One region of the Butyrivibrio proteoclasticus B316 genome, then DNA from elsewhere that is predicted to be linked to it. Evidence: predicted binding sites of a transcription regulator. Region 1 holds the regulator's gene; the other holds the start of a gene.
The links. The regulator Rex, encoded in region 1, represses fermentation and respiration genes when NADH is low (regulators of the CRP and FNR family bind a similar motif). The targets are predictions, from matches to a motif close to ATTGTTAANTANTTAACAAT.
Positions count from the first base shown of each region.

Region 1 (5,426 bases):
AATATTCCTTCAACCTGTATTCCCGGCATATTCATGACTTTGCTGACAAAGTCTGCGCCCTTTTCATCAGGTGTTACGCCAATTCTGCTCATTCCTGTATCTACAGCAATGTGAACACAGGGAAGTTCTGTAAGTTCTCCGCTGTCAACAAGTTCCTGTCCGCAATCGGACAACTCCTGCGCCATATCCATTCTGAAAACTGAAGGTCTGACACCCTCTAAAAGCATTCTCCTGTACGCATACGGGAAGGTATATCCCAGTACCAAAATAGGCTTGATAGCCCCTGCATCTCTTAGTTCAAAGGCTTCCTCAGCAGTAGCAACCGCATAGCCCCATATATAATCAACATTTTCAAGACTAAGCGCGATCCTGGTAGCACCATGCCCGTAGGCATCTGTCTTGACCACAGCCATGATCCTGGTTCCATCGGGAATATTTTTTCTCATGGATTCCAAATTGTACTTAATCGCATCAATATCAATTCTTGCATAAACTCTTGAATACTCTTCAAGCATTTCTAAAACCATCCTAATTTTATATTTCTCTAAGAATATCTTCCATTCCAATTATAATATCAGAAGCCACCATGGAATGCTTACCTTTTTCCAGTGCTCCCCTGTCACCTGCCAGTCCGTGAAGATAAACTCCAAGGCATGCAATTTCAAAGGCCGATCTGTCAAAAGCCATGAACGCGCCCAGGATGCCTGAAAGAACATCCCCGCTTCCCGCAGTTGCCATTCCATCGTTGCCGCTCATATTAATATATATCTTTTTCTCTTTGCTGTCAGCAATAACTGTCCTTGCATCCTTGCAAACCACAGTGCAATGAAGATTCTCTGCCAGATCTCTTGGATATTCAAGAATATGTTCCTTGCAATCTCTGACATCTCTGTCAAAGAGTCTTGCAAATTCTCCAAGATGAGGAGTTATTATAAGTTTCCTGCCGTTTTTGGCATAATTTGACATAAGCTCTCTAAGCTCATGGTGCGAAGCAACAAGATTAAGCGCATCCGCATCAACCACCAGATTTCCCTTATACCCGGAAAGTGTCTGTTTGGTAAGTTCGTAGCCACTTTGCATTGTTCCGATTCCCGGACCAAGAACAACTGCACTCGCCCAACCAAAGCACAATTCAAGCTTGTCATTAAAAGGCTCGAAATCCTCATAGGTAACAAGCATGGCTTCCGGTAAAAGAGCTTTGATAACTTCCGCGTTTTCACTGGCAGTAAAAATCCTGACCATACCGGCTCCAGCCTTCATGCATGAATTAGTAGCCAAAAGGCAGGCTCCGCTTATGTCCTTGGACCCGGCTATAATAAGGACTTTTCCATTAGTTCCCTTATTTCCATCAAGAGGTCTTTTAGGCAAAAGATCTGCTATATCTTCATCATAAAAAAAGGCCCCCGGCTCTTTTGACAAAAAGCTGTCATCAGTTATTCCCACATCTTCTACTATGAGTTTTCCCAAATACTCACAACCGGGATACAGGATATGTCCAAGCTTGATCTGATTAAATGTAACAGTAATATCTGCTTTGACAGCACTTCCACAGATCTTGCCATTATCAGCATTTATACCTGATGGAATATCAACACTTGTAACAAGAAGGTCAGATTTTCTCTCAGCCTTACAATCGTTTATGTATCTGACTGCTTCTGCAAAGTCACCTGAAACAGGTCGTGATAGCCCTATTCCAAATAATGCATCTACTATGATATCCCACTCAGAAGCACATTTGTTGTCTCTTATATTGGAAAAAGTGTCAGGAGTAGTTCCATATTTTTCCAATATCTTAAGCTGTTTCAGTAAGAGGTCGCTGCACTTAGTGTAATCTCCCACAAGGCATATATTTACATATATTCCTTTCTGTCTCAATAGTCTTGCAATGCAGGCCCCATCTCCACCATTATTGCCGACTCCGCAAATTACAAGTGCTCTTACTCTCCTGTCGATGTTCCTATCTCCAAGCCATTTTTCAATACTTTCTACAACTTTTAGGGAAGCTCTCTCCATTAAGACAATGCCGGGAACCCCAAAGAATTCGGATGTATTCCTGTCATATACTTTCATTTCCTGACTGTTTACCGCAAACTTCATATAGATCTCCTCCCTTAAAATACAGCTAAAGATTGCTCGTACTCATATTTGTCTGTAGGCCGCCTGCAAGCACATCTGACGTAATTCACATAACCGGCTCTGCAATAAAAGGGCTGCCTGTTAAAGCAGCCCGCAAATTATTCTACGTATTCTTCTCCGGATAAAGGTCTTCTAATCGGATGTCTCTTGTCCGGATCATATTTCATATCAAAAAGATCTACAACTTCAGGTCCGAAAATCTGATGCATATAAGAATAGAGATTATAATTCTCCATCTCTGATTCCTGAAGCCTGATAACATTCTTTTTAAGTTCTATTCTGGCCCTCTTGATCCATTCATCCAAAGCTTTGATATCTTCTGTGTTATCATGAAGTCTCTCATAGCAGACCTTCATGGTTTCCAACATCAGCTTATAGTCTATATCATATATCTGTTTGGATAGATCAAGGAGCTCATCCTGATGGCTGTCTAGCTTATCGTTACATTCGTTAATAAGTCTGGTGCGTTCTGAAATCTCTTTCTCGATGTTTGGGGCATTACCAAGCTTATTGGCTTTATCCCTTAGCGGCACAATTTCTCCAAGAAGCTTTTTCTTAAGCTTCTTGATATCCTTGGTCTGGCTCCTGAGTTTGCCGTCCTTCTCAACCAGAGAATTAAGCTCATCAGCGAGGCTCTCTATTTCAGGTGTCATTTCAGTCTGCGTAAACAATTGATGCCATTTATTATCCAGCGTCAGTATAGGAATACTCTTTCCTTGTAGCGCAGACATATAAACTTCATCGTCTCTTGCCATCAGATTATCTCACAATCATCAGTTTATGTGTTTTCATACCTGTTTATATTATACGATAATTTCATCAAACTGTCAGATAAATGTACATTTTCTACCTGTATATTGTTAGGAACTTCCAGGTCTACATGCGCAAAGTTCCATATAGCCTTGATTCCGCACTCAGCAAGTTTGTGTGCCATCGGAACAGCCTGATCCTTGGGAATAGTAAGAACTGCTATCTCAATCTGATTCTTCCTGACAAAATCTTCCATCTCATCTACAGGGCGCACTTCAACATCTCTGATCTTGGTTCCATAAAGTTCAGGATTGCAGTCAAAAGCTCCCTTAAATACAAATCCTCTTCTGGTAAAATTAGTATATCCGGCAATAGCCTTGCCAAGATGTCCTGCACCGATAATTACAAGGCTGTGCTGCTTGTCAATTCCAAGTATCTTACTGATTTCATCATACAGGTAATTGACATTATATCCGTATCCCTGCTGACCAAATCCGCCAAAATTATTAAAATCCTGTCTGATCTGAGAAGCTGTCACCTTCATAATATCTGAGAGTTCCTGAGAAGAAATTCTCTCAACACCCTTTTCCTTAAGGTCCCCCAAATATCTAAAATAGCGAGGAAGTCTCCCTATTACTGCCTGAGAAATCTCTTTATCTGCCATCAAAAGCTCCAATCTTGCGCATCATTAACGCTTTATAATAATTTTTTTCATTTCTAATTGTTAATAAATTCTCAATTATAATTATATCCATCCGTTAAATAAATGTCAATTGAATTACAGCCCATGGACATGCCATTTTTAGGCTATCCAAGGGCTGTTTGAAACGCTTTTGAAGCAGTAAAACTTAAGGCTTAAAGAAACTAATTGTTTCTGTCATATCCTCTGCAAGTTTTTGAAGCTTATTAGCAGATTCTGTGATCAGTGAGAATGTTGCATTAAGTTCCTGCATTGAAGCATTTGTCTCTTCCGTTGAAGCTGCATTTTCTTCTGAAATAGCAGAAAGATCAGAAATAATCTCTACAAGTTTATCCTTGGCAGTGTTAAGGTTTTCAACATAACCGGCAATGCTGTCTGTACTGCTTGATACATTATCAACATTATCAGCCATGCTGCGCATATTGGTCTGAGTATCGTCAAGCTGCTGGGACTGTTGATCAAAGCTGGAATTAAGCCTCTGCATTACTTCAACTGATGCTTCAGAATCCGCCAGGAGTTGTTCTACAATTTTCTTGATTTCTTCTGCGCTGTTACTACTCTGAACAGCAAGCTGTCCTATTTCTGTTGCAACAACCGCAAATCCCTTTCCGGCATCTCCGGCTCTTGCAGCCTCTATGCTGGCATTAAGTGATAAAAGATTTGTCTGTGACGCAATTTCAGTAATAGCCTGTGAAAATTTAGAAATCTCTTTGGCTGATTCATTCGTCGAATTAATGGTATCTCCAATATCACGAACAGACGCCTGAACATCTTTACTTTGCTCTATCAGTTTATCAAGAGCTTCCATAGCTGCTTCACAGGAAGTTTTCATTTCTCCTGCAAAAGAATTGAGCTGCTTGACATTATCTGCCACTTCATCAATATCTCTTCCAATATCCTGTGTATTACCGGCTGCTGTTTCAACGCTTTCCGCCTGGTTAACAGCTCCTCTGGAAATCTCATCGACTGCCTCACTGACCTGACTTGATGCTGACGAAGCCTGCGATGCAGAGTCAAAAAGCTCCGCTCCTGAAGCCTTAAGGTCATTAGACATTCTCATAGTATCTCTGATCACAGAACCAAGTTTATCCATAAGTGTCTTAGCTCCATCAGCCAGGAGACCAATTTCGTCATTACGCTTAAGATATGATTCATCTATATTCAGTTTAAGCTCTCCTTGCGCCAGTAATCCATATTCATCTGCTATAGCTCTCATCTTGACAGATACAGTATTAGCAATGACGATTCCGATAACAGAAAGAATAACAGCAAGGATTACAGAAATCACAGCCATCGTTGCAATGACAGCTGAAATTTTTCCAATAACATCATCTCTTCCTCTGCCTGCAAAAACCATTCCCGCGACTGTCCCATCATCCTGTAAAAGAGGACAATAATAGCAATAATACTTTTGAGAAGCTCCGGCAGGGGATGCATTTGGAGTATACATTTCGTTCTTTTGGTTAAGCACCTGATTGATAACGCCGTCAGATGCATTGAAGCCTACTATCCTTTTGCCATCTTCAACAATAGTGGTAAGAACTCTTTCTTTTCCATAGAAAACAGAATACTCAAGTCCTGTATAATCCTTTAGCTCATCGATTATCTCTTCATATTCATCATGAACTTCTACGTCGCCTTTGGTAAGAACTTCATTGTCGTATGCCCAATCTCCATCCCAGACATAAGTCATTTCACTTTGAAGCTGCTCTGCAGCAACCCTGAGTTCTTCGCGAACCATATCATTATAGGTGTTAGTGATGTTAATCCCACTTATGACAGTTAACACTACTGCAATGCCTATAATAGCTGCAACTGCCGCAAAAATGAGCTTTTGAAC
Region 1 is NC_014387.1:1,495,952-1,501,377, reverse strand. It holds gene alr (alanine racemase) at 1-527, opposite strand, end outside; gene BPR_RS06145 (bifunctional ADP-dependent NAD(P)H-hydrate dehydratase/NAD(P)H-hydrate epimerase) at 535-2,097, opposite strand; gene BPR_RS06140 (hypothetical protein) at 2,235-2,891, opposite strand; gene BPR_RS06135 (redox-sensing transcriptional repressor Rex) at 2,915-3,550, opposite strand; gene BPR_RS06130 (methyl-accepting chemotaxis protein) at 3,735-5,426, opposite strand, start outside.

Region 2 (5,426 bases), 1.5 Mb from region 1:
TTACTTCGCAATTAACAAAACCCATTTTATATTCCTCCTAATATATTGTGATAATAGCCTGCCGCCAATCAGCAGCAGGCTACCTGAAAAATCTTAAGCCTCGTAACGCTCAACGATAGTTGCGCAGCCCATTCCGCCACCGATGCAAAGAGTAGCAAGACCCTTCTTGGCATCTTCTCTCTTAGCCATCTCATGAAGAAGAGTAACAAGGATACGGCATCCTGATGCTCCAACAGGGTGACCAAGTGCGATAGCACCACCATTTACGTTAACCTTGCTCATATCAAAGCCAAGGTCCTTAGCAACTGCAACTGACTGTGCTGCAAAAGCCTCGTTAGCTTCGATAAGATCGATATTATCAAGTGAAAGACCAGTTTTCTTGAGTACTTTCTTAGTAGCAGCTACAGGACCGATACCCATAATTTCAGGTTCAACACCTGCAAGAGCGCCGCCAACCCATGTAGCCATAGGCTTAACACCAAGTTCTTTAGCCTTCTCTTCGCTCATAACAACAACTGCAGCAGCACCATCATTGATACCTGATGCATTACCAGCTGTTACAAGACCACCCTCTTTACCAGAGCAGCATTTAAGCTTAGAAAGAGTCTCAACAGTTGTTCCGGCACGAGGGCCCTCATCTGTCTTGAACTCAACCATTTCCTTCTTAACCTTAACTGGAACAGGAACGATCTCGTCGTTGAATCTGCCTTCAGCCATAGCCTTCTCGCACTTCTGCTGAGAATTAGCTGAGAACTCATCGAGTTCCTCTCTTGTAAGGTTCCATCTGTCACAGATGTTCTCTGCTGTGATCATCATGTGATAGTGATTAAAAGCGTCTGTAAGAGCATCGTTAACCATTGTATCTACAACAGTTCCGTTGTTCATACGATATCCAAAACGTGCATTAGGAAGTGCGTAAGGAGCCATTGACATGTTCTCCATACCACCGGCAACTACGATGTCAGCCTCTCCAGCTTTGATGAGGTCAGCTGCCATGTTGACACAGTTAAGACCAGATCCACAAACTACGTTAAGTGTTACTGCAGGAATCTCAATAGGAAGACCAGCCTTGATGGAAGCCTGTCTTGCTACGTTCTGTCCAAGTCCAGCCTGGATAACGCATCCCATAAGTACCTCGTCTACCATCTCAGGTTTAACACCTGCTCTGTTAAGTGCCTCCTTGATTACGATTGAACCAAGTTCTGCTGCAGGAGTATTGCTGAGAGCTCCGCCCATCTTACCGATAGCTGTTCTACATGCACCTGCTATAACTACCTTCTGTGCCATAAAGTTTTCCTCCATATAACTCGTTAAATTTTTATCAGAACAGAATAATTGTAGCACACACATTAGGCAAATGCAACAAAAACTATCAGTCTTACGTTTGAATTTTATTAAAATGCTATAAAATTGATATTTATTTATCAATATGTTGTTAAAAAAATAACAGTGCCGTATTCCTACAGCACTGTTATCGCTATTATCTGTTCATATCAGCATTCAACGGTATTACATCTCCGGTTCAATCAGTCCGTATGTATTTCCTTTTCTCTTGTATACCACGTTGACCTGATCTGTATCCGCATTTACAAATACAAAGAAATTATGTCCTAAAAGTTCCATCTGAACACATGCATCCTCAGCATACATTGGCTTAGGATCGAACTTCTTCATACGTTCGATACGGATATCTTCTTCATCCATATAATCAGTTTCAATATATTCTTTTTTGAAATTGCTGGCTTCTGCCTGCTGTTTGTCTACAAGTTTGCTCTTATACTTTTTGAGCTGTCTCTCAATAACCTCCTCTACCAGATCAATTGATACATACATATCATTGCTGATCTGCTCTGCACGGATTATTTTTCCTTTGACGGGAATGGTAACTTCGATCTTGTGTCTCTCTTTATCCACATTAAGAGTCACATTTGCGTTTGTATCGGGAGTGAAATACTTCTCCAGCTTGCCTATCTTGTCCTCTACTGCGGAGCGAAGGCCGGGTGTTACCTCAATGTTCTTTCCTACGATTGTAAATTTCATGCAATCATCCCCTTTTCGATAGCTGCTTAATTTCTGACAAAAGAGAAACCACCAGCCATTATTTAAGACAATTCTGCTCTTTCTACAGTTTTTGTCTATACGCTATTATACCATTAGATAAAGCCCTTGTGCAATTTATAAGAGCAACGCAAAGATAATCTTTTTATTAACAATGTCATTTTGTTCAACATGCACAAAAAATATCTCTTGCTTTCAATTGCGAAAAACTCACTTGTGATTGACTCATTTTTGTGGGTAATGTGGATAACTTCGTGTATAAGTTGGTAAAATAGGCATTCTTATTTTGTGGATTGTGGATAACTTGTAAAAAAAATGTTAAAAAAAAATATTAATTTCATGTTGACTTTTAATTTTATGTGCAAAAGTGAGAAATGGAAACTCCCGTATTTTCGCAGTTTTCTTATCTTATGACGTTATAATCTAACTGTTATAGCGGAAAAAAGGGCTTCGCACCGATTTGTGCGAAGCCCTGTAAATACATTTATCTAATTTTGAAACTTAGAAGATTCTTCTTACTGCAAGAACTGTTCTGTAGTCTGCGTTTGAAACCTTGATACCGGTCTTGGCTGTACTAGCATGAACAATCTGACCATTACCAATATAAATAGCAACGTGACCTGAGTAACATACGATATCACCAGGCTGTGCATTAGCAAGTCCGTCAACAGCAGCTCCGACTGATCTGTCACCACCGGAACTATGAGGAAGGCTAACACCAAAGTTGTTGTAGACACTCATTACGAAGCCTGAACAGTCAGCACCGTTTGTCAAACTTGTTCCACCATATACATATGGATTACCAACAAACTGAAGTGCGAACTGAGCAACAGCTGAACCAATAGAACTTGTAGCTGTTGTAAATGAACTAGCTGAGCTGTAGTTACTTGAGCCTGACTCCTTGGATGTACTGCTCTTAGCTGCCTTATTAGCTGCTGCTCTTGCTGCAGCTTCCTTGGCAAGACGAGCTTCCTCTTCAGCCTTGGACTCAGCCTTAACAAACTCTGTGGAAAGTGTTACGTAATCAGTAGATACGTATCCGTCACCTTCCTCTATGCTAACCTTAACCCAACCGTCAAGTTCTTCCTCAACAACAAGTTCGTCCTCGATAGGAACAAGACCAATAACCTCTGCATCGAGGCCTGCACCATTTCTAACCTTAAGAGTAGTTGTAGTTACAGTTGCAATTCTGGTTCCTACTTCCTTGGCAAGTTCTACTGCATCTTCACCTGTGACGCAGAACTCTGCCTTGACAAAGCCTTCGACAGATCCTGACTGGATCTTGTACCAGCCATCCTGTTCCTCTATATAAGTACCAACAGACTTATCATAGAGTTTACCTACAATCTCGCCTTCTTCGCTAGGGATATCCCTTACATTAACGTAGTTAGTAACCTTAGCAATAACAAGAGATTTAAAGAGTTCTTCTTCAGAGTCCTCTGAAGACTCTGCTGTTGCTTCAGCTGCTACATTCTTGGTGTTCTTGATCACCGCACCTGTAGCATTCTGAATATCTGAAAGAACACTGTCTCTTACTGTAGAAGCAAGAGGAGTAATATCTGTTACTGCATCTGATAAATCTACCTTGTCACTTGAAGTGCTGCTGGTAGAAGAATTTTCTGTTTGAGTTTTTTCGGCTTCAACCGATTGCTGCAAAGATGAAAGTGACACCTGATTATCACCAAGTGCATAAGTAAAACCTGCCTGAGGCATTACATCTGACACCTTATTATTTGATGCAGCAAAAGCGTTTATATCTGAACCAAAAAAAGTAAGAGCAGCTGTAACTGAAAGTGCAACAAGCTGCATTTTCGCTTTTATCAAAACCAACCTCCAAATTGTTACGAATTTTGTTACATCTTTTTAGAATATAAACTAATTATAAATTTTTGTCAACCCTAAAATAATTTAAGAAGTGACGAAAATCCGATATTTTCGCCACTTCTTGGATGTTGGTTTTGCATTATTTGGTTTCTATCTATAATATAATAACGTTTTACTTTTCTTTTCCAACAAGGAAATCCTGAACTGATGTTACAGCATTTGCGCCGTCTGCGACAGCTGTGACGATCTGACGAAGTCTCTTTTTCCTGGAATCACCTGCAACAAAAATACCAGGTGCAGATGTTGCTCCATCTTCATTCGCAATTACGTAACCTTCTTCGTCACACTCTATCATATTTTCGAATAAATCTGTGGAAGGAACTATAGCGATAGCAACAAAAATTCCATAGACGTTAACGTCATTTGTTTCTTCGTTCTTAACGTTTTCCACAACAAGGTGAGTTACCTTATCTTCGCCCTTGATCTCTTTGACAACGCTGTCCCAGATAACCTCAACGTTATCAAGGCCGAACAGCTCTTCCTGTAATACCTTGGTAGCTCTGAGCTCATCTCTTCTGTGGATCAGGTATACCTTGCTACAGAATCTTGAAAGGAAGATAGCATCTTCAACAGCTACATCTCCGCCACCATTAACAGCTGTAACCTTTCCTCTATAGAAGGCTCCATCGCAGGTAGCGCAATATGATACGCCCTTGCCAATGAACTCTTCCTCTCCTGGAATCTGAAGCTTGGAATGATGAGCGCCTGTTGCAAGAATTACAGTATGTGTCTCAAACTCTCCATTATCTGTTATAACCTTATAAACAGGAGCCTTTGTGTCAGACCCTTTTTCAACACACTCAACGGCTGTTACAGTTGCATTAACAAACTCTGCACCCTGTTTGTCAGCGTGCTCTCTGAATTTCATACCAAGATCAAATCCATTAACACCTGGAATTCCAAGATAATTATCTACCTCGTAAGTGTCGATGATCTGTCCGCCACTTACCGGATTCTTTTCGATAATGATCATATTAAGTCCTGCTCTCTTAGCGTAAACAGCTGCTGAAAGGCCTGCAGGGCCTGAACCTATAATAACAAGATCGTACATATTGTCCTCCTTTAGAAACGCATTTAATATAATAACAATTTAGATTGCATACAATTTAATTTTATGATAGCACTTTCCGTTGTTTTGTAAATACCTAAATTATAAAAAGATAATTAATTATGTTAAATCCAGCCACCATCAATGGTTATCACCTGTCCCGTCATATAAACCGGAGCATGTGCGACCTTTAGGACCAGCTCAGCTACTTCATCTGTACTTCCGAGTCTGTCCATAGGAATATCTTCTCTTAGTTCTTCCAAATCCTCTTCACTTAAATGCTGCCTGTTCATATCTGTATCGATCACTCCACAGGCTATTGCATTAACACTGATATTACTGGGCGCAAGTTCTTTGGCAAGAGCTCTGGTAAAAGAATTAACGCCTCCCTTGGAAGCAGAATAGGCAACCTCACAGGATGCTCCTACGTTTCCCC
Region 2 is NC_014387.1:3,041,905-3,047,330, forward strand. It holds gene BPR_RS12625 (enoyl-CoA hydratase-related protein) at 1-25, opposite strand, end outside; gene BPR_RS12630 (acetyl-CoA C-acetyltransferase) at 94-1,287, opposite strand; gene hpf (ribosome hibernation-promoting factor, HPF/YfiA family) at 1,510-2,040, opposite strand; gene BPR_RS12640 (C40 family peptidase) at 2,560-3,882, opposite strand; gene trxB (thioredoxin-disulfide reductase) at 4,055-4,993, opposite strand; gene ymfI (elongation factor P 5-aminopentanone reductase) at 5,116-5,426, opposite strand, start outside.
Region 2: a site for Rex is predicted at 1,410-1,429, ahead of BPR_RS12630 (acetyl-CoA C-acetyltransferase). Genes of this name have one in related genera too.